Tautonia marina: one gene and its partner. The protein of the gene in region 1 interacts with the protein of each later gene in a pairwise test. Links are inferred from orthologs where the notes say so. Each region holds a gene or a part of one and is shown on either strand. Other genes may lie near its edges. The genes, in order: rpe and eno.

What was found.
Region 2: the proteins of rpe (region 1) and eno interact in binary tests that used the Escherichia coli proteins (3 or more experiments, as listed by UniProt). The link is inferred for Tautonia marina from one-to-one orthologs.

What each region holds. Positions count from the first base shown.
Region 1 is NZ_WEZF01000006.1:213,670-224,679, reverse strand. What follows is about bases 3,086-5,948. They hold rpe (ribulose-phosphate 3-epimerase), read right to left. Parts: upstream 4,961-5,948; coding sequence 4,211-4,960; downstream 3,086-4,210. Other genes in these bases: GA615_RS09690 (phosphoglycerate kinase), read right to left, coding at 5,541-5,948; GA615_RS09700 (histidine phosphatase family protein), read right to left, coding at 3,624-4,214; accD (acetyl-CoA carboxylase, carboxyltransferase subunit beta), read right to left, coding at 3,086-3,551. Also shown: GA615_RS09720 (hypothetical protein), read left to right, coding at 1-818; GA615_RS09715 (GDP-mannose 4,6-dehydratase), read left to right, coding at 870-1,820; GA615_RS09710 (HAD family hydrolase), read right to left, coding at 1,841-2,503; more of accD, read right to left, coding at 2,625-3,085; more of GA615_RS09690, read right to left, coding at 5,949-6,737; gap (type I glyceraldehyde-3-phosphate dehydrogenase), read right to left, coding at 6,938-7,945; GA615_RS09680 (hypothetical protein), read right to left, coding at 8,225-8,773; GA615_RS27785 (hypothetical protein), read right to left, coding at 8,886-10,268; GA615_RS09670 (hypothetical protein), read right to left, coding at 10,543-11,010. UniProt on the Escherichia coli protein: Catalyzes the reversible epimerization of D-ribulose 5-phosphate to D-xylulose 5-phosphate.
Region 2 is NZ_WEZF01000001.1:12,622-23,727, reverse strand. Bases 3,893-6,851 are described here. They hold eno (phosphopyruvate hydratase), read right to left. Parts: upstream 6,077-6,851; coding sequence 4,709-6,076; downstream 3,893-4,708. Other genes in these bases: GA615_RS00140 (Uma2 family endonuclease), read right to left, coding at 3,971-4,588; GA615_RS00145 (Uma2 family endonuclease), read right to left, coding at 3,893-3,926. Also shown: GA615_RS00155 (protein kinase domain-containing protein), read right to left, coding at 1-1,273; GA615_RS00150 (glycosyltransferase family 2 protein), read right to left, coding at 1,352-3,040; more of GA615_RS00145, read right to left, coding at 3,309-3,892; GA615_RS00130 (metallophosphoesterase family protein), read right to left, coding at 6,911-7,822; GA615_RS00125 (hypothetical protein), read left to right, coding at 8,178-8,588; GA615_RS00120 (hypothetical protein), read right to left, coding at 8,810-9,406; GA615_RS00115 (DUF2200 domain-containing protein), read right to left, coding at 9,639-9,989; GA615_RS00110 (hypothetical protein), read left to right, coding at 10,629-11,106. UniProt on the Escherichia coli protein: Catalyzes the reversible conversion of 2-phosphoglycerate (2-PG) into phosphoenolpyruvate (PEP). It is essential for the degradation of carbohydrates via glycolysis.

The DNA of each region.
Region 1 (11,010 bases):
GCCCGACCGATGAACTCACGTCCCTGGCCAATGCCAAGAGTGCTCCCGATCGACCGTACGTGGTCGGCCAGTATGCCTCGTATACCGAAGGGGCCTGGGCCCTACCGTTTGAGGGTCCGGATCTCCTCCTGGTCAGCGCTCTGGCCAGGGCCGAAGGGTGGGATGCCCTGGTCCGCCGGGCAGTCAGTCGCCTGCCGGACCCCTGGGGAGCGGCGGCTTCGGGCACCGGGGGTGGTCAGGATGTCTTCGTCCTGCCCGGCGTTGTCAACGGAAACCCGCAAGTCTTTGGCCTGCTTCCCCACGCCTCGGCGCTGCTGCTCCGAAACACCGCCAGGGCCGACACCTCAGGGATGCCCGGAACCTGGGACCATCGCATAGGTCGCTTCACCATCGATGCTCCTCACACCATCGGCGTGGCCGGGCTGCTTCAGGGAGCCGCCGCCTCTCGCGACGGCCTCTCGATTCGATCCGAGGATGCCCTGGGAGCCGTCGTCGTCTCGACCGTCTTGGGCAAGCCGATCGCCGAGGCCGATCGGTTCCTCATCACCGCGGTGGCTCGCGTGCAACCGACCGGACTGACCTGGGTCGATCACTGGAAACGCGAGGTGGCTGATCCCGGGCGTCCCCCGCTCCGAGTCGAGCCGATTCGGGCCTCAATCACCTGGAATCGAGACGATCCGGTGACCCTCTTCGCCCTAGACAGCGCCGGGCGTCGCATCGGAGAAGTCAAGGGAGCCGCCACCAGCAACGGCCTTCGATTTGTGCTCGATCGCCGGGAGGGTTACCTTCACTGGGAGCTCGCCGTCGGTTCGCCCTGAGTGGGGCGAGGCAGTCGGGCTTCATGGAATGTGTGTTCGAAAGTGATGCTGATGTCTCGGATGCTCGTCACCGGCGCGGCCGGTTTCATCGGCTCGCATCTGGTCGACCGCTTGCTCGACGACGGGGTCGAGGTGATCGGGGTCGACAACTTCGATTCGTTCTACGATCCCCGTCTGAAGCGTCGCAATCTCGACCAGGCCCAGAGCCACCCTGGCTTTCGGCTGGTCGAACTGGACCTGCGCGATGCCGAGGCCGCCTCCCGGCTCGTCCGGGAGACGCACCCCGAGGTGATCTTCCACCTCGCCGCCCGGGCGGGGGTCCGGCCGAGCATCGAGCAACCCCTGCTCTATACGGAAGTCAACGTCTCCGCCACGACCACACTGCTGGAAGCCGCCCGACAGCTCGACCCCATGCCCCGGTTCGTCTTCGCGTCCAGCTCCAGCGTCTACGGAGATCGACCCGATGCGCCCTTCCATGAAGACGACCGCGTGGACACGCCCATCAGCCCCTACGCGGCGACCAAGAAAGCCTGTGAACTGATCGCCCACACCTTCCACCACCTCTACGACTTGCCCGTGACCGGGCTCCGATTCTTCACCGCCTACGGCCCCAGGAACCGCCCCGACCTGGCGATCTCCAAGTTTGCCCACCTCATCGAGCAAGATCGCCCCATCCCCATGTTCGGCGACGGCACGACCCGACGGGACTATACCTTCGTTGGCGACATTGTGGATGGAGTCATTCGAGCCGCCGACAAATGCAAAAAACACCACATCTACAATCTTGGTCACTCCGAGCCGATTGAGCTGCGTGAGATGATTGCGGCGCTTGGCCGCGCGCTCGGTAAGGAACCGATCATCGACCGACAACCCGAGCAACCGGGCGATGTGCGACAAACCTTCGCCGACATTTCCCGCGCTCGAACCGAACTGGGTTACGATCCCTCGACCCCTTTCGAGGTCGGGCTCGCCCAATTCGTTTCCTGGTTTCGGTCTGTTTGAAACCGGGTGCTTCCTGTGATTTACTCGTCGGCACATCCCAGGGCGAACAGGACTCCGTCCACGTCTGCGAGGTCTTCCAGGAAGGTCGATTCACCCACCCACACCCCTTTGGTGTGACGGTGGCCGATCGCAATGCTTCGAAGTCCCGCCGCTCGGGCCGAGGCCAGCCCTGCCGCCGAATCTTCGAGCACCACGGCCTCCTGACGGGCCACTCCCAACCGTTCCAGAGCCGTGCGGTAAGGCTCGGGGTCCGGCTTGGTCCGTGTCACGTCTTCCTTCGACACCACCGTGCTGAATGCACCGGCAATCCCACCTGATCGGAGCACGCTGTCGACATCCTCACGCCTTGCCGAGGTGACGACCGCCAGCACCACCTGATGTTCGAGCCGTCGCACCAGTTCGGCGACTCCGGGATAGAGGCGGGGTTCATCCCCCAGCATCGCCGCGGCCAGCTCCTGCTTGCGACCCACCCAACCCTCGATCGCGGCGTCTTCGATCTTCTTGGCCGTGAGAATCTCGGTCAAGAAGGCGCGGTCGTCGATCTCGGCGGCGCGGGAGCATTGCTCGGGAGTGACCTCCAGCCCCATCACGGCGAAGATCCGCTCCCAGGATGCCACATGAACATTCTCAGTGTCGGCGAGAACACCATCGAAATCGAAGAGGACAGCGCGGGGCCTTGGCATCAGACTCGCCTGCGGTCAATGAATCGGGCGGAGCGGGAAACGTCTGCGCGGAGATTCCCCGAACGGTCGCGGCCAGGGCGGTTTGATCGTCATCCTCACGCCTTGAGCCCGGTGATCGTCGTCAGGGGGTCACGTAGTTGAGCAGTTGAGCAAGTGTGCTCCGCAGGTCATGACGGTGAACGATTCGGTCGATGAACCCGTGCTCGAGCAGAAACTCGCTCCGCTGGAATCCTTCGGGAAGCTTCACCCGGACCGTCTGCTGAATGACCTTCGGGCCGGCAAAGCCGATCAGGGCCTTTGGCTCGGCGAGGATCACGTCCCCCAGGCTGGCGAAGCTGGCGGCTACGCCCCCCATCGTCGGGTGGGTCAGTACGCTGATGAAAAAGCCCCCGGCGGCATGATAACGTGCCAGGGCGGCAGAGGTCTTGGCCATCTGCATCAGGGAGAAAATTCCCTCGTGCATCCGAGCCCCGCCACCGGAGCCGGAGACGATGACCAGCGGGAGCTTCAGACGGGTGGCTTCCTCGATCGCCCGGGTGATCTTCTCCCCGACGACCGAGCCCATGCTGCCCATGATGAACCCGGAATCCGTGATCCCGAAGACGGTCCGGATCCCCTTGATGAATCCTTGACCCACCACGGCGGCCTCGGTCAGACCCGTTCGGCGCTGTTCGGCCTCGACTCGGGTCGGGTAGGGCCGACGGTCGTTGAAGCCCAGGGGGTCACCAGGGCGAAGGTTGGGGAACCATTCCTCGAAGGTGTCTGTGTCGAGCAGGTCGGCGATCCGATCGCGGGCCGATCGGGTGAAGTGGTGATTGCACTGGGGGCAGACGTGGCGGTTGCGCTCGACTTCCTTCCGGAAGAGGGTTGCCGAACAGCCGTCGCAGCGCATCCAGACCCCTTCGGGGACCTTCTTGCTGACGGCGGGCAAGGGGACGGCGTCGGTCGAAGAACTGCGGTTGGAGGCCATGGGCGGAGTCGCTCCGGTGGGGGCGACGGCCGGGCTGGGGCTCCGGACATCGGCATGAGGGGTGGTGAGTTGTTCCATCAATCTCGAGCTCGCGGGGAAGGGAAACGAAAGAAGTCGGGACCCTGTCGGAATCTTAAGGGTCGCCTCGACTTAGGGGGGTGATCGATCCTGTCGGCCCTCTGCGACGACTTCAATGCGTTCAAAATCGCCCGTCGGGACCGGTTCGAGCAAGAGGACATTCTCATCGCGTCTGAGGAAGCAGGAGACAAGCCGGGCGATCGGCTCGGCCACAACGAGACCGATGGCCTCGTCTCGGTGTTTGCGAAGGATCGGGCGAAGGGCCGTGGTGATTCGGGCCAGGGCGGTTTCCACGGGCTCTCCCTGAGGAGGGCAGACCGTTCGAGGGTCTTCCTGCCACTGGCGGAACAGTTTGAGATTGCGTCGGCGGATCTCGTCGATCTGCAAGCCTTGCCAGAGTCCCTGGTCGAGGTTCCGAAGCTCGTCGAGCCGACGGACCCGCAGGCCCAGGGCTCGTCCGACGGTCTCGGCGGTTCGCACCACGCTTTCTCCGGGGCCGCAATACAGCGCAGAGATGGCCACGCCGTTTCCCGCGAGCCGATCGGCCAGTTCGGCGACCTCGGCACGGCCTCGGTCGCTCAGCGGGACGTCGAGGATGCCCTGGACCCGGTTTTGCTCGTCGTAGACCGTGGCACCCGGTCGAATCAGAAGCACCTGTGTCATTCGAGTGACGGGTGAGCCGCCCCGCCCGGGACGCCCCCGCCTCGTTCGAGTCCACGACGAGCCGCCTCGGCCACCTCGCCCAGCGACGCCGCGTAATTGCCATCGGGTCGATAGGTGGCTGAACCGACGACCAGCTGAGTTGCGCCGGCGGCTGTCGCCCGGTCGGCCGTCGAGGCATTGATCCCGCCGTCGATGGCGATCCGCAGGCTCGGCCGAGCCTGGCGGATCGCCCGAACTTTTTCCAGGACATGATCCTGAAACGATTGGCCCCCGAAGCCGGGCATGACACTCATGACCAGCACCGAGTCGATCGCATCGAGATACGGCTCAACCGCCGTCCAGGGGGTCGGCGGGTTGATCACCAGTCCGGCCCGGCACCCTTGCTGCTGGATCTGCCGGAGCAAGTCGGCGGGAGATGGCACCGCCTCGGCATGAATCAGGAGGCTATCGGCCCCGGCCGCAACAAAGGCGTCGAGAAAATCGGCCGGATTGCTCATCATCAGGTGGACATCGAACGGAAGCGAGGTCACCTTACGCCAGTCGGCCACGACGGGAGGCCCGTAGCTGAGGTTTGGCACGAAATGCCCGTCCATCACGTCAAGGTGCAGCGCGACCACCCCGGCAGCCTCAAGGGCGGCGATCTCCTGGCCCACCCTGGCAAAATCGCAATCCAGAAGCGACGGCGTGATCACGGGCGCGGACGCGCGATCCCAGACTTGCAGTCGCTCAGTTCGATCGCTCGGCATCGGATCACCTCGGGTGACCTCGGGCCTCGGAGCAATGGCCTCATCGCTCCGCCCCAGTCCGATGACCGATCCCGCTTGCTCCCGTCCGAGAGCCGGGGATCGATCGTTTCTCTATACCACTGCCTCTCGCGAAGGTCCAGAGAATCCGTCCGGTTTCCCCATTCGTGTTCTTCTCGATCTCCCGAAAATCGAGGAACGTTCGAACGCAAAGGCAGACGAACCCAACTTGCCCAGCCTTCTTGTCTTGCATTCCTTGTGCCATCGATCAGATCGCGGAGGATGCCAACCGACGACTCTGTCCGTAGCATTCACGTTCCATCGGACATCCACGGCATTCGAATCGCTCGAAAACCCCAACGCGTTTCATTTCCGAGCGGATTCGAAGCGTGAGAAACCCACGTGGAGACCAGAAGTCTTGCGCCACCCAAGGGCTGCCTTCGGATCGAGCACCGCAGCCGTGATGGATCGCAGCAGCTGGCGGTCTCCTCATGAGCCCGGAACGAGAACGGGAGCCAGGGCTCGGTGCTCGGGAAGCTGACCTGGGTGACGCTTTCCGAACACCGTTGCGTCCAGGGCCGATTCAGTCGCGATCCGGAATGACTCGCAGGGAGTTGAAGGATTTCCCTTCGAGCGCTTCGAGGAACGCACCGCCGCCGGTGGAAACGTGCGAGACCTTGTCGGCGAGGCCAAACTGTTCCACGGCCTCGGCCGTTTCGCCTCCTCCGACGGCGGTGACCGCGGGTGACGCGGCCATGGCCTCGGCAACGGCGATGGTCCCTTTGCGGAACGGCTCGTCCTCGAACTTGCCCATCGGGCCGTTCCAGACGACCGTTCCGGCGTTTCGAATGATCTCGGCGTAGGCTTCGGCGGTCTTGGGTCCGATGTCGATCCCGATCTGACCTTCGGGAAGATCCGAGCCCTCGATGACGGTCGTTTTGGCTTCGTTGGGATCGAGCGAGGTCGTCACCAGGTGGTCCTGCGGCAGGACAATCTTGTCGCCGCCGAGTTTCAAGAGGTGCTGGGCAACGTCGAGACGATCCTCCTCGCAACGGCTCATGCCGATGGAGTGCCCCTGGGCCTTGAGGAACGTGTAAGTCATCGCGCCGCCGATGAGCAGCTTGTCGACCTTCTTGAGCAGGCTCTCGATCACGCCGATCTTATCGGAAACCTTGGCCCCTCCCATCACGGCGATCATCGGGGGCTTCGGCTGGCCGAGAAGCTGGTCGAGGATCTGCAGTTCCTTCTCCACCAGGAGGCCGATGGCCCGCTGGTCGCTCGGGAATTGCTCGGGGACGGCGAGCATCGACGCCTCGTCGCGGTGGCAGGTGCCGAAGGCGTCGTTCACGTAGCAATCGGCCAGGCCGGCAAGTTGCTTGGCGAACTCGGGGTCCCCTTTCTTCTCCCCTTTGTTAAAGCGGACGTTCTCCAGGACCACGATCTCGCCGGGCTTCAGGGCGGCGCACTTGGCCTGGGCGTCGGGGCCGACCGTATCGTCGGCCTTCTGCACGGGGCGGCCGATCAACTCCTGAAGCCGGGCGGCGACCTTGTCCATCCGGAAGGCGGCGTCGGCCTCCGGGTCCCCCTTGGGACGGCCCAGGTGGCTGACGAGAATCAGCGAGCCTCCCTGGTCGAGAATGTGCGTGAGGGTCGGCAGGGCCGATCGGATCCGGCGATCGTCGGAGACCTCGCCGTCCTTCGTCTGGGGGACATTGAAATCGACCCGGACCAGCGCCTTCTTGCCCTTGAAATCCAGGTCCTTGATCGTTTGCTTGGCCAAGGTGGGTGTCCTTTAATGACTCTCGGTGTGGGATCAAGGTTGTCGGGCCGATCGATCCCGTTCGAATCGGGTCGGGACCTCGGCGCGTCGAGATCGTGTTCGGAATCGACATGAGACAACGCCCGGCCCCCCTTTACCAGGGATCGGCCGGGCGTCGTCGCGAGGAAACGTGGTGGCGAGAAGAACTCGATCGGCTCGGCTCAGAGAGCGGCCATCTTCGAGATCAGCTCGGCGGTCCGGCAGGAATAGCCCCACTCGTTATCGTACCAGGCGCAGGTCTTGAGCAGGTTCCCCTGCATGACCTGGGTCCAGTCGGGCACGAAGATGCAGGAGTGAGGGTCGGTGATCACGTCGCTGGAGACGATCGGATCGGTGACGTAGGAGATGATTCCCTTGAACGGGGCCTTCGATGCGGCCTCCTTCAGGGCATTGTTCACCTCATCGGCGGTCACATCGCGCTTCATGACCGTGGTCAGGTCAACGATGCTGCCGGTCGGCACCGGAACGCGGAGGGAGATGCCGGTCAGCTTCCCCTTGAGTTCGGGGATCACTTCGCCCACGGCCTTGGCGGCACCGGTGGTCGTCGGGATCGTGTTGATCGCGGCGGCTCGGGCGCGGTAGGGATCGCTGTGGATCTGGTCGGCCACCCGCTGGTCGTTGGTGTAGGCGTGGACGGTCGTCATCAGGCCCTTTTCGATGCCGAAGGTGTCGTTGAGCACCTTGGCGAGCGGGGCGAGGCAGTTGGTCGTGCAGGATGCGTTCGAGATAATCCGGTGGTCGGCCTTGAGCTGTTCGTCATTGACGCCGAGCACGACGGTCAGGTCGAGGGGGTCCTTCGCCGGGGCGCTGAGGACGACCCGATCGGCTCCGGCGTCGATGTGCTTCTGCAAGCCGGCCCGGTTGGTGAAGAAACCGGTCGACTCCAGGGCGATCTGGCAGTTGAGCGATTTCCAGGGCAGGTTGGCCGGATCCTTTTCCGCCAGGATCGGGATTTCCTTGCCATTGACGATGATGGCCTTCTCCGCGGCCTCGACCGTGCCGTTGAACCGGCCGTGGACGCTATCGTACTTCAGCAGGCTCGCCAGCTTCTTGGCGTCGGACAGGTCATTGATCGCGACGATCTCGAAGTCGTTGGGCCGCTCCGCCATGACGCGGAAGACCAGACGGCCGATCCGACCGAAACCGTTAATACCAACACGAACAGCCATGGAGAAAATCCCCGAGTCGTTAAGGAAACTGTCAAATAAGAGTGCAAATCGTGGGGGCGAAGATCGCAAGTGGTCATTTCGTAAGCGACTTCGACGGTATGGCGCGGATTATAGAAATTCGGGTTTCGGCCTGTCAATCCAAGCCGCGACACCGGGCCGTCCTTCCTCCCGAGCCTCGCAACACGCAACCCAGTAAAACGACTGATCGGAGCGACGCCCAGTCGCCGGGCCTCGCTCCGATCGCTTGATCTCTCAACGGAAGCGTGAGACGCACTCAAGTCAGTGCGACTTGAACCAGGACCGCTTGGGAGCCGGGGGCACGTAGTAGATCTGCACCGGGGTCGCCTGCGGCACCGCGACGGCTTGCGAGACGATCGGGGCAACGTAGGTCACCGACTGCGGTTGCACAGAGAAATACTGAACCTGAGTCTGAGATTTCCCCTGCAACTGCCCCGACGCCTGAGGCGAGGGAGTCGACCGGGACGAATCACCTTCGATCACCGTGATCTGAATCGAGGGGGAATCGCCTCGCTCGGGGGGGGCGTGCTGCTGAACCTGGACCATCGATTTCGCCACACTCCCGTAGCTCGGTACCGCAACCAGTGCTTGTTGCGTTGGGACGTGGAGCACGCTGACCTGAGCCGGTTGCGTCGGCAAGGCGTACAGGATCGAGGGGGAGGCCGCGGGCTGCGCAACGGGAACCGCGATCAACTGCCCTTTTTTTCGAAAGAGATCACCGGCGTTGGCAGATTGCTCAATGAGCCCGGGTGTCAGGAGGACGACCCCGAGCAAGGTCAGGCACCGGACACTGATCGAGGACAACCTCATGGTCGTTCGCTCCGTTGACAAAGAATGACCCAATCCGTGTTCAGGTCGGAAGGCGTTTCGAGCGCGTCGAGCCAACCGATTCGAGCTTCGGGGACTCGATGGGGAGACTGTGTCAGTTCCAGGGGAAGCACCACCGGGAGTGACGGTCGGGAACACCCACCCGGATCGGCCGATCCGTCGTCGGAACCGCGATGATCGGAGGAACCGTGACCACCGGAGGTTGAACGATGACGGGAGGGTACCCAGGATCGATCACACCGGAGTGTTCGGCCAAGATCCGCTCAACCTCGTGATCGACCGCCTCAAGAAACTCCGGGGGAAGGGATTCCACGGTTCGACCGATACGGTGTGCCGCATGCTCTCGGAAAAATTTGCGGAGTGTGGTACGTCGCGTGGGCAGGTCGATCCCGGCGACGATAAGCCCCTGATCGACGGCTCTGGCCAGTCTCGCCAGTCGCTGAAACTGTTCCGGGGCCAGTTCAAACGGCTCGACGCTCGGCGGTTCCTCGGGTTCGGAAGGCTCGTCGGGCTCGGAAGGCTCGTCGGGAGTGATGGGGGTCGTCGTCTCTGGACGAAGCGCCAGCGGAATGCCCCGAGCGATCACTTCCGCCATGGCCCGGATTTGCTTCTGGGCCGAAATGGGGATGGACGCCTCGGCATCACGACGCTGAAGACTCTCCTCGAGCAGGGCCATTCCAAACTGTTCGAGCCGGTCGATCCGATCCTTGATCGCAGGCCATTCTCCCGAGATCTTCCACTCGGCGTTTTTTCGTCTGAGAAGCTCGGCAATTCCATCAAGCTCGTCTTGAAGCAAGAGGTCATCGGCAGGGTCGGCATCATTCGTTGGGTTCAGGTTCCCTCCGGCGATCCCCGACGCGAGCGCGACGACATAGTCCCGTTCCGCCTCAACCAGATCACGCGGATCGTCTGAGGGAGAGATTGCTCTGGCGGCCATCTCAATCGCCTCTTGCTCAAACGTCTTCCGCAGTGTTGCTGGATCGAGATTTGATGCCTTGAGTTGCGCGAAGCGATCCGCAAGCACCTCCGCGAGGATTGGCTGAAACGGACGCAGACGAACGGGGATGGACGAATCGTCGATCAGCAACGGCCCCTGGTCCGTTCCTGGAGCATCAGAATGCTCATCTTCCACAACGATCGAGACAAGCCGCCCGGCATCCTCTTTCAACGAGTCGGGAAGGAGCAGAAGTTGGTCGTCAGACAGACCGGTGTTCATCACGTTGTTGATGAGTTGATACGCTTCGATCAACAACCGTCCCCGCAAGGTGTCGGCGGCAATGTCGGGGTCCGCTGCCTTCAGTTCGTCGTGAACTCCCTGGAGCGTGCGGTGGATCAGATCGAACTGCTCCGGAGCAAGCGAAACCTCCTCCGGATCGACCGCGCGCTCTTGCCCCTGAGCCGCAACTTGCCCCATCGAGGCCGGCGCAACCAGACATACCAGGACGATCCAGAAGGAGGTCGGGCCGAGTCGATTCACGGGGTTCCCCCTCCCGTTCGAAATGCAATGCCCCTCACCTCACCAGGTGAGGTTAGCTAGCCGCTCCACTGGCTCAGGGAATCGGGCTCAAGGAGCGGCTCTTGTGAGCCAAACCACGCAAGTATAGCAGCCAAATTGAGCCGATGCGAATTCAAGCCGCGTGAGATCGTTTGGCCGATCCGAGCGGTCCTGGTGGAACAGGACCGCCTCCGGCGGAACCGGAGACAGGCACCGAGACGACTCGGAGCCGGTCCCCCAGTGCCTGAGCGGTCGATCACCCGCGCAAATCCCTCGATTGCGCGTTGCGCACGACAATTCCGTACGTTCCGAGTCCTGAGCGAAGGCGGTGCCGTAGATGAAGGCGATACGCCCCTGGGGCCAGATCGCATTCGATCAGGGCGTTGAGGCCGCTTGGACTGCTGCCGTGGTGGTCGTCCGCCACGACCTGCTGCCGGGCATCTCGCAGGGTGAGAACCCAGTATTCCTCCCGACTTCCCGCCGGCGTGAAGGTTTCCATGACGTAACGGCCCGGCGTTGCGATCTTGAAGCCGTAGGGAATTTCCGCCCCTCGGATCGGTAGGGTTCCGGTCAGGGGTTTGCCCAGTTGCAGCGGCAAATAGCCGGTCGGTTCGACAGGAACCGAGGGGGGAGGTTGCGTTGAGTCTTTCGGGTACAGCGAGGCGATGTAGCGCCGGTCGCACTCAGACAGTTCGTAGTTGAGCTGCGTCGCGGTGACAGGGCC
Region 2 (11,106 bases), on another replicon or contig:
TGTTGAAATCGACCGCTCCTCCCCGCGACAGCACCCATTCGGCCACTTCCCGATCGAGCGGCAAGGCCACGGCGGGAACACGCTCCGGCAGCGCCGGGCCACCCCCCGCCCCCCTCCACGACCACACCCAGGCCCCCAGCCCCAGCCCCAGCACCACCGCCCCCAGCACCACCACCGCCGGGATCACCCATCGGTTCAGACGGGCCCGACGCTCGCGGCGGCTCGGGACCAATCGGCACGGTCGAAGCGCCTCGGCCAGCTCCCAGGCCGACGCGAACCGATCGGCCGGGTGCTTGGCCATCGCCTTCATGCAGATCTGTTCCAGACACGGCGAGAGGTCCGGCACCAACCGACGTGGCGGCGGCGGTTCATCGTGAATCAACTGCTCGCGGTACTCGGCGCTCGATCGCCCCGGAAACGGCCGACGACCCGTCAGCATCTCATACAAGATCACCCCGAACGAAAACACGTCCGTCCGCCGATCGACCAGCCGAGACTTGCCGCTGACCTGCTCGGGACTCATGTACTGCAACGACCCTTCCACGCAGTCCTGGTCGCTCCGGTCGGTCGTGCGCAGCGCCAGGCCGAAATCGGCGACGTAGGCGTTGTTCCGCAAATCGAGCAGGATGTTCGATGGCTTTAGATCGCGGTGGATGAACCCCTTCTCGTGCGCATGGGCCAGCGCCTCGGCCACCTGCCCGCCGATGGCCACCACCTCGTCGACCGGCAGCCGTCGCAGGGCAAGCTGGCTCGAAAGGCTCCCCCCGTCCACGTACTTCGAGACGATAAAAACCGTCTTTTGATCCAAGTATCCGCAGTCATACACTGGAACGATATTCGGGTGATCGAGCTGCGCAACCTTGCGGCCTTCTTCCATCAACGAGTCGATGCTCAGGTCCGAGGTCCGCCGCGCGATCTTGATCGCCACCTGCCGCTGCAATTCCCGATCGTACGCCAGCATCACGACCCCGAAGCCCCCCCTGCCCAGCTCGCGCTCCAGGCAGTACCGACCCGCGATCACCCGGTCGATCGCCACCGGGACCGTTGGATCGGGGGCCGAGTCGGGCTGCAGCCGGATCGTCTCGTCGGCTCGGGCGGCATTCCTCACATCAATCGCCGACATCGGCATGGTCTCGCCGACCTCGGTCCCCGGCTCCGTCGGCTGCACCGAGTTGGCAGGACGCGGAGGAGGAGGCGGAGCCTTGCGGCGACCACCGACCGCCGAATCACGTGCTGTTGGCTCAAGGTGCGGGTTCGGGGTGTTGCTCGACATGAGATCATCACTCCCACAATCGCCAACCGATGCCGGGAGGTCCCATCCTCACCACGGCACGCCGGCGGACCCGATGCCTCAGACCATTTCCCTCGAACCTTCGAGGGCTGCGACACCTTCCCGACCTTCCCAACGACCGATCCGATGCTCACACCGCAATTCCCAATCAATCAACACCGTTCCGCCCCGTCGCGCCACATCCAGCCACAGATTGCAATCGTACCCGACCGCCTCGCCGCCCGACCGTGCGGGCCCCTCCCGAAACACCCCGCGACGCACCAACGCACACCCGAGGCCCGTTCCCCCGATCGGCTCCAGGCCCGCCCCCCCTTCCAGGTGGACCAGCTCCCCCGTCTCCAGGTTCGTGTATCGCCAGGCCACGCTGCACCCCGGAACCACCCGAGAGCGATAGTTCGCCGTCACTCCATCGACCGTCGGCCCCATCCGATCGAGCAACCGATCGAGCGCATCGGCCGGGGGAATCACATCATCTTCCAGACACCAGATGAGGTCGGTCTGGGCCAGTTGCCCGATCCGGTTCCAGATCGCTCCCACTCGGTGGTTCACGGCCCGGCCATGCCGCCGACGCCCCTGCTCCCCTTCGTCCAGCGGCGCATCGGCCAGCTCCGAGGCCGACAGCCCCGCCACCGCCGGCCTCGGGTCGCGGTGGTACGAGTGCCCGGCATAGCCGTCCTGCTCCAGCAACCACCGACGCAGCCGCTTCCCCACCGCTTCCGATCCCGAATTATCATAAAAGAGCAAATGCAACTGCGACGCCGGATACGACTGCCGCGCCACCGCGTCAAGCACGGCGTCGATCAAATGCTCCCGGCCCGACCAGGGAATCGCCAGCGTGACCAGGTCGGTCGGGTCGATCGTCCGCCGCCACTCGCTTTGGTGGTTGGCGCGGGCCTTCGATCGGCAAACGCCGTCGTCGTGGCGATAGTAGTAATAATCCACCGGCGCGGGGATCATCCGCCAGCCGTGGTCGCGGAACCGCCGCCAGAGCGCCCAGTCGTCGTGAGGAACCGTGCCGTTCGGATCGGGAGCGAAGACCGGCCAGCCACCGACCTGACTCAGCGCATCGGTCCGGATCAGGGCCGGCACCCCCGACAGGTTCGATCGACCGAGCAGGTCCGGATGGTACGGAACGCTCAACGTCCCCTGACGCGAGCCACAGAACCACAAACGAGGATAGGCCGCCGCCGCCCGGCAGTCGGTGGCGATCGTCGCCAGCAAGACCTCCAGGTAATCCGGCGGGATCATGTCATCATCATCAAGGAAGCAGAGATACGGCAGGTCGGCCAGTTCTCGCATCCCGACATTCCGCGCCGGGTTGCCGCTCAGGCCCGATCCGACCCTCGCCCGCAGGTATTCCACCCCCGGATAGCGCCCAACCACCTCCTCGGCCGAATCGTCATCGCCGTCGTCCACCACCAGGACACGTTCCGGCCGATGCGTCTGCATCATCAGCGAGCCGAGCATGTGCGGCAGCCAGTGCGGCCGATTCCGGGTCGGAATCACCACCCCCACCCGGTTCGGCAAGGTGGGCCTCGCATACCAAAAGGCCCCCGAAACCTCCTGCACCTCCTGCTCTGCACCGACGCGCTGGGCCGCCTGCGACGACGTTCCATCGACCATCGCGTCGCCATACACAACGGCGCGCATCACGTCCCCATACGCCATCGCCGGGGCCGCGTAGCCGGCACGGGTCACGCCGAGTGTCGTGTCCGCACCAGACACTCGGAGATCAGCTCGCTTCGCCATCGTTGCGTCCATTCTCCCGGCCAGGCAGCACCTCGGCCGGCCGACCATTCACAGAAGAAGTCTCTATGACAAAATCTCACGTTCTCGATTCTACGCGTTCCCCATCGTTCTGCCGCACGAAAAAAATCCGCTGTCGTCTCATTTTTCCGAACGCATCACTGCACACGGAGACCGATCCCCCGGCTCCGCTCCTCCATGACTCTGCGTGTCCGGGTCTTCGATCGTCCGCTCATCCGATTGGAAACGAATTCTGCCCGTCGTCAGGATTTCAGATCCGCCACGACTCCGCTGCCTCGTCTCGGCGAGCGACCTCGATCATCGGCCTCGGCTCGGCGGCGATCAGGCGAAACGCCAGCGGTACCACCTCACTGGGCAACGCTTCGGCATCCCCCGGCCGACTCGTCCCCACCCGCGTCAGCGTGCCCTCGACCAGCCGATACAGCTCCAGCGCCCACGGATCGCGGTCCACAATCAACACTTCCCGCGTGTTCACCGTCGCATAAAACCCCAGCTTCTCCCGCGACCGATCCCCCTGGCTCGCCACCTCCACCGCGAAATCCGGCCCCCCCAGCCAGTGCGTCTCCCGGTTGATCGCCGACGTCCCATTCAAAAACACCACGACGTCAGGGCATCGGTAGTTCTGCTTCCAACCGTCATCTCGATCGCTCACGTTCACCCCTGGCCGAACCCGCCCGAGCCCCGCCAGGCCAACCACCGTTTGCAAGACAAACGACAGACCCATCACAATTTCTTGATGCTCGTCGTTCGGCATCGGCGCCATCACATACACCCCATCCCAGACCTCATCGAACCGATCCCCCCCCGAAGCCCGCCGCTGCTCCAGGATCTGATCTTCGACGTACGAATCGAGCACGAGCGTTGCCATCGTTCAGGCTCCCTGGTGATCCGGCCGCCCTGATCCCCTTGACCTCAGATCCGCCACGATTCTCCCCTCTCGTCTCGGCGAGCGACCTCGATCATCGGCCTCGGCTCGGCGGCGATCAGGCGGAACGCCAACGGCACCACCTCACTAGGCAACGCTTCGGCATCCCCCGGCCGACTCGTCCCCACCCGCGTCAGCGTGCCCTCGACCAGCCGATACAGCTCCAGCGCCCACGGATCGCGGTCCACAATCAACACTTCCCGCGTGTTCACCGTCGCATAAAACCCCAGCTTCTCCCGCGACCGATCCCCCTGGCTCGCCACCTCCACCGCGAAATCCGGCCCCCCCAGCCAGTGCGACTCCCGGTTGATCGCCGACGTGCCGTTCAGGAAGACGGCCACATCGGGGCAGCGGTAATTCTGCTTCCAACCGTCATCACGATCACTGACATTCACCCCGGCGAACACCAGCCCTCGCTCTCCAAAATTCAAAATCACCTGAAGAATCGTCGAAAGCCGCGTGGCGATCAGTTGGTGTTCGTTGTTCGCGAGCGGCGACATTACATAGACCCCGTCCCAGACCTCATCGAACCGATCCCCCCCCGAAGCCCGCCGCTGCTCCAGGATCTGATCTTCGACGTACGAATCGAGCACGAGCGTCGCCATCACCCAGGCTCCCTTTTGACTTCCGACCGGGGCCACAAACGACCGACGGAGGCGAACGCCCCACAGATTGGGCCGTCGCCTCCGTCGCATTCTAACCGATCGGGCTCATCGAGCGGGCGGTCAGGCCCCTCGGCGGGTCAAGGGGGTCGGGTCGAAGACGGCCGACTCGCCCAGTTGTTCCTCGATCCGGAGCAACTGATTGTACTTGGCGATCCGGTCCGATCGGCTGGCCGAGCCGGTCTTGATCTGACCGCAGTTCGTCGCCACGGCAATGTCGGCGATCGTCGCGTCTTCGGTTTCGCCCGACCGGTGCGACATCACCGCCGTGTAACCGGCGCGGGTGGCCATGTCCACCGCTTCGAGCGTCTCGGTCAGGGTGCCGATCTGGTTCACCTTGATCAGGATGCTATTGCAGCAGTGCTTGGCGATCCCCTCGCTCAGCCGCTTCGTGTTGGTCACGAAGAAGTCGTCGCCGACAATCTGAATCCGGTTGCCGAGCGCCGCCGTCAGCTTCGCGTAGCCGTCCCAGTCGTTCTGGTCGAGCGCGTCCTCGATCGAGACGATCGGGTACTTGTCGCACCAGCCGGTGAACAGCTCGATCATCTGCTCGGCCGAGAACAGCTTGTCCGGCGCCGACTTCCAGAACTTGTACCCCTTGCGCCCCCCTTCCTCGAACAACTCCGAGCAGGCCGGGTCGAGCGCAATGGCGATGTCCTTGTCGCGGCCGGGGGTGTAACCGGCCTTGCTCACGGCGTCGAGGATGAACGGAATCGCCTCCTCGTTGCTGATGTCGGGGGCAAATCCGCCCTCATCCCCCACAGCCGTGTTGTGCCCGGCCTTCTTCAAGACCGACTTCAGGCTGTGGAAGACCTCGGCGACCATCCGGAGCCCTTCGGCGTAGCTCTTCGCGCCGACGGGCATGATCATGAATTCCTGAAAGTCGATCTTGTTGTCGGCATGCTTGCCGCCGTTGATCACGTTGGCCATCGGCACCGGCAAGACCCGAGCATTCGCGCCGCCGATGTAGCGATAGAGCGGCAACCCCTTGCTCGCCGCCGCCGCCTTCGCCGCGGCCAGCGAAACGCCCAGAATCGCGTTCGCGCCGAAGGTCCCCTTATTCTCGGTCCCGTCGGCCGCGATCATCGCCCGGTCGAGCCCGACCTGATCAGCCGCGTCTCGCCCGACGACCACCTTCGAAAGCTGCGTGTTGACGTTCTCGACCGCCTTGCGGACCCCTTTGCCCACGTAGCGCCCTTTGTCGCCGTCTCGCAGCTCGACCGCCTCGAACTCGCCCGTGCTCGCCCCCGAGGGGACTGCCGCCCGGCCCAGCGTGCCGTCGGCCAGGATCACGTCCACCTCAACGGTCGGGTTGCCGCGCGAGTCGAGAATCTCTCGCCCCTTGATGGCCACGATCGTCGCCGGCTCGGTGCCGCTCGGGGCGTTCTGCCCCCGGATGCCGGGAATCGCGTTGTGGGTATGGGTACTCATCGGGTGCTTGCTCGTTTGGAAGAAAAAAAGGGTCAGAGAGAAAGAAACGGACGACGCGCCGATCCGTGGTGATTCACCGTCGTCAAAACGATCGGGGACCTTCGCGAACAAGGTCCCAGGACTGGGGTGGCCCCGGTTGCTCACCAACCGGGATTGCGGAGCGACACGAAGTTTGAGTACGGCCTCATCCGCCCCGCAACTCAGACGCGGGCCACCATCGGTTGCTAACCTTGAGCATCACGCCAGCCCCCCGGGCTCGTCCGCGATGCCTCCCGTCTGCTCCTCCGCGTCGGTCAGGACGCGGGGGACATCCGGCCCGGGGTTGCCGAGACGAGACCACCGGGGACCCGCGGGGGGGGAGCGATCGAAACTGATGGGCGAGATCAAGCCTCGACGCTCAGCTTCCCCCCGCGATCCCGACGGTGTTCCAGGCGACTCAGTGCGCGAAACGGCCCCCAACTCCCGCATGATGTTCTTCGGGTGGGCCAATTGGGAGTGGTCCCCAGACCGAGAGTCGGGGGCCGCCGCGCGGTGGAGCATCCCAGGTGCCAGTTCTTGGGGGCATTCGCAACCTGTGGCGAACGCACGCGGGCCGGGACCTGTCCCCAGATCACGGCCCGCATGCGGTCGCGTGCGGGCTGCATATTGTGTCACGACTGCCTCGGATTGACCAGACAATCACGACCACTTCCCCAAGACTCCCCGGCGGGCGGGCTCGTGTGCCGCCTCGTCGCGACGTCAACCATCGCCGCCGGGCTCTATGGTTATCGGCGCGGCACCCCGCCGTCTTGACCCTCTCGAAAATTCAACAGCCCGATTCCCTCCCCCCGCCCATCACGCCCACTCCAGGGCCACGCCTTGCCCGTGCTGCGGGTGGTTCGGGTCGATCGCCCGCAACTCCAGCGTCATCCCTCCGGCCCTCAGGTGCGCATCAACCCAACCGTTCGGCAACCCGTCCTCGAACAGATACGCCACCGGCGGCAGGTTGATGAGGTACAGCCCGTCCCTCCGCCCGATCGACCACCGATGCGTATGCCCGTACACATACGCCTTGACCTGCGGCCTCGCCGCGATCAGCTCAAAAAAGGCCGCCGTATCCTGAATGCCCGACCACCGTGTTCCTTCCTCCGGCGGCGTAAACTGCGGGTTATGGTGCGCAAAGAGGATCGCCGGTTTCTCGCTCCGCCGATCCAGTTCCTCGGCCAACCACGCCAGCTGCTCCTGCCCCAGCTCCCCCGTCACCACGTCCACCTCAAACAACGTATCGAGCAAGAACAGATTGGCGTGTTCCGACTCGATCACGCTCACATGCTTCGACGCGACCACCACCCGATCCGGCTTCTGCATCACCAAAGCGTCGTAGAGCGGCCCGCGATCATCGTGGTTCCCCATCGTCACGTGCAGGTCCAGCCCGCCTCCGGCCATCGGCTCGACACACGAGGCCAGGTTCGCGTAATCCTCGGGCAGCCCTTTCAAATACGCGCAATCGCCGTTCAGAATCACCCCCGCCGGCTTCTGCTCCAGAGCCAGCAGCTCGCCCACCACCCGCTGCAAGTTGCGGGTCATGTTCACCCCTCGGGCCTCGATCTCCGGCCGACTCGGGATGTGCGTATCCGACAGCAACGCAAACCGATTCGCGTCCCACTCCGCCCCGATCGCCCCTCTCCCCACCGCCAATCCGGCCACCGCCGCCGCGCTGCCCGCCAGAAACCCTCTTCGGGACAACGCTTGCACATGAATCGGCATCGTTTGCTCCTCCAGAACGCTTTTGTCTGCCGACTCACTCTAAATGAGCCTCCCCCCCTTTTCAACACGCCCCGCCCCGCCCGCACTCCACGCCAATCGCACCATCTCGCGCTCGCACGAGACCAACACTCAGCGGGAGGTCACCCGCCTCGGCCGATCGCCTGAGGGGGGGCTCGCTGAGCAAGGCCATGGTAGGATCTCGCGCCGATCCGGCCCCCCTTCGGCGCGGTTCATCGGGGAAATGCTCCCCTCAACCGAAGAGATTCGCGTCTGTTGTCGTCTAGGAAATGATCGATCGAACATCCCCAACAGATTGTCCCGGCCGCCCGGGGATCAACCCTCCTGGGAGATCGAGATGAACGATCGCGCCGATTTCTACATCGTCGAGAACATCATCGGCTACACCGGTCAGATCGACCAGAATCCCACCGTCTACTTCCTGACCAGTCCGGCCCAGGGGCCCAATGAGTACGGACACATCACGCAGAGCCACCAGATTGGCCCCAACGAAGGCCGCGAAACCGTGCGCCGTTCGTCGATGTACGAGATCCGAGTCGGCCCCGGCGGGGAGCTCGAAGAGTGGGATGGCGGACGTTGCATCCACCGGTCGCGCAACCCGCTGATTCCCATCGCCGGCCTCAGTGCCAAATCGCGCTATCTGCTCAGCTGCTCGATCGCTCGCTTCACCGAAAAGAAACGCATTGATCGCTTTACTGAGCAGCAGATCGACGAACTCTACGATTACGGCGTGGTTCTCGGACGGTAACGCTCGCCGCGTGGTTCGGGCCATCCCCCCTCCACCGATCGACACCGGCGTTCATGCAATCTGTCCGATCTCTGTTCCCTCTCCGGTCCCGAACGACGACAGGGAAGGCGAGCGCTGTTTCCGCGTGACTGTTGCGTGTCAGGAACGGGGGACTGGCTCCGCGTCTTCGAGGTGCCCGTCCCCCGTTCCGGCAGAGACGCTCCATGCAAACGAACACCGCGCTAATCTGACAAAAAGATCAAGGCGTAGGCGAACATCGGAATGACGATGACCCAGTATGCCGCGATCGCCTTACCGAGCCGGCCAAGCCCGCCCGCCCCGTCTCCGGAACGCCCGACCAGCGCCACGAGAAAGCCGATCCCCAGCACTGGCGGTGAAAGGATGATGCTGAATGTCCAGAGACTGTAAATGACGTTGAGGGAATGAATCTTGAAGACCTGGTCGATGACGTAAACAACGCATCCACTCAGGTAGATCCACGCCACAACCACCGAGCTCACCACCTGGGCCTTCCCGGAGCGCGTCCCGCAATAGGCCCGCCGCGTCTCGGCCGGCCGGATCGCCAGCAGGACGAGGTGGCCGAGCGTCACCGTCATCCCGAACGGCAACGAGTACAGGCCGACATCCACCACCACTTCGACCCAGTCAATCGCCGAGAGCGTCCCCCCCCCTCCCACGAGATCCCCGACCGTGGTCGGCCCCCGCGGCGACAGGATCATCGCGGCCTGACACCCCAGCGCGACCGCCGCGATCATCACCATCACGTCGATCAACCGCCAGGGCGTGGCCGGTCCGCTCGTCCCGATTTCCGATGTCACGGCACCGCGCTCCGCCTTCCCGAGAGGAACTCGATCCTCCCCCTGCTCCCCGGACTCGACCGAGTTGATCCCGGGCACCTCGACGTTGCCATCATGTGGCGGCCTTGTCCCATCACCCTTCGGCCGATCGGGCGGGTGGCCGAAGCAACGACTTCGTGCCCCGCCCCGCAACACCTGCTCTCACCGGGGCACGCTCGAAGACTCGCTCTGCCCCGGCCACCCGCCGCAATCCTCACGCGCGAAGGATCTTCTCCATCGCCTTTCCCTTGGCCAGCTCATCCACGAGCTTATCCAGTTGGCGAATCGCCTGCATCAACGGATCCTCCACCTCTTCAACGCGGACGCCACAGACGACCCCTTTGATGAGCGCACGATTGGGATTCATTGCCGGCGCCTGAGCAAAGAACGTTTCGAAATCCGTCTTCTGTTCGATCTGATGGAGCAGCCCCGCCTCGTCATAGCCGGTCAGCCAGCAGATGATCTGGTCCACCTCCTCCTTCGTGCGTCCCTTGCGCATGGCCTTCTCGACATACCGGGGATACACCCCCGCAAACGGCATCGCAAAGATTCGATGTCCGGGCATCTATAATCTCCTTTGCGTTCCTTTCATGAAGAACATCAGCGCTCCGGGCGCTTCCCCCTCGATGGGAATGGTCCCTGATACGATCCTGCCAATCAATGCTCCATCGGGAAGTCGCCACCGCGTAAGGCATGAGCGGATGACACTTGGGCTTGAACATCCTTCGAGGCCGATTCCTCATGACCAACGCCTCCCCAAAGGCGTCGCGTACCCGCATGTCAACAATTGATCCAACATTCTCCACGCGCTGTCCTGGCCACTCGGCATACGTTCTTGCAGGAAGATCAACCGTCAGCATCTCCTGGTCGCGTCCTGACGAGCCGGTCCCAGCAAGCCGAGTCTGGTTTCGACTCGGAGACGGGGTTAGCATACCGAGACCGTGGCTGTCGGCCGCCTTCACCCGGCGTGAGCATCATTCGCGAGCCGGTGACCGCCAATCGGCGTCTTGGACAGGATGGCCAACCCCGACGAACCGCGAGCCCCGGCCCAGTCGCCATCCCTTTCGAGCCGATCCGCGAACCCGACTGCGGACGCCCCCGTCTTCGAGTCGAGACCTCCGGTCGCCTCTCGGCGTGCAACCGCGATGGATCCGCAGTGCATCGGCGAACCTCGGACGAGACGCCTAACAACCGGAGCGAGCACATGCTTTCCGAGGACAACTTCAAGGCCCAGTTGGATGACCTCAAGCAGCAGTATCGGGACGACAACGCCTGGGTCGGCAAATGGAATCCGGGAAGCTGGAACGATGACGAGATGATGGAGGAGTACATCGAGGCCGCGTGGAACCTGTACGCCGCCACGGCCACCAACAAGCTGAAGATGACGATCCTGGGCGGGACAGCAATCCGCATGAACATCCAGCTCATCAAGAACTTCGGGGTGACCGGGGCCAACGGGATCCAGGACAGGGTGACGGGGAGGATCGTGCAGAACGAGCGGCAGACGCGGGCCTTACGGGCCAGGTTCCCGAAGGATGGTGCCGGGGTCTTGAATCCGAGGTTCCTCGAACGCTCGGCGAACACCCCGGAACTGCGACAGGAGCGGGATCAACTGAAGCAGCAGACCGCCGCGCGGCTGGCCTCCCCGGTCACCCTGGGGGGGAGCATCCTGAGCGAACAGA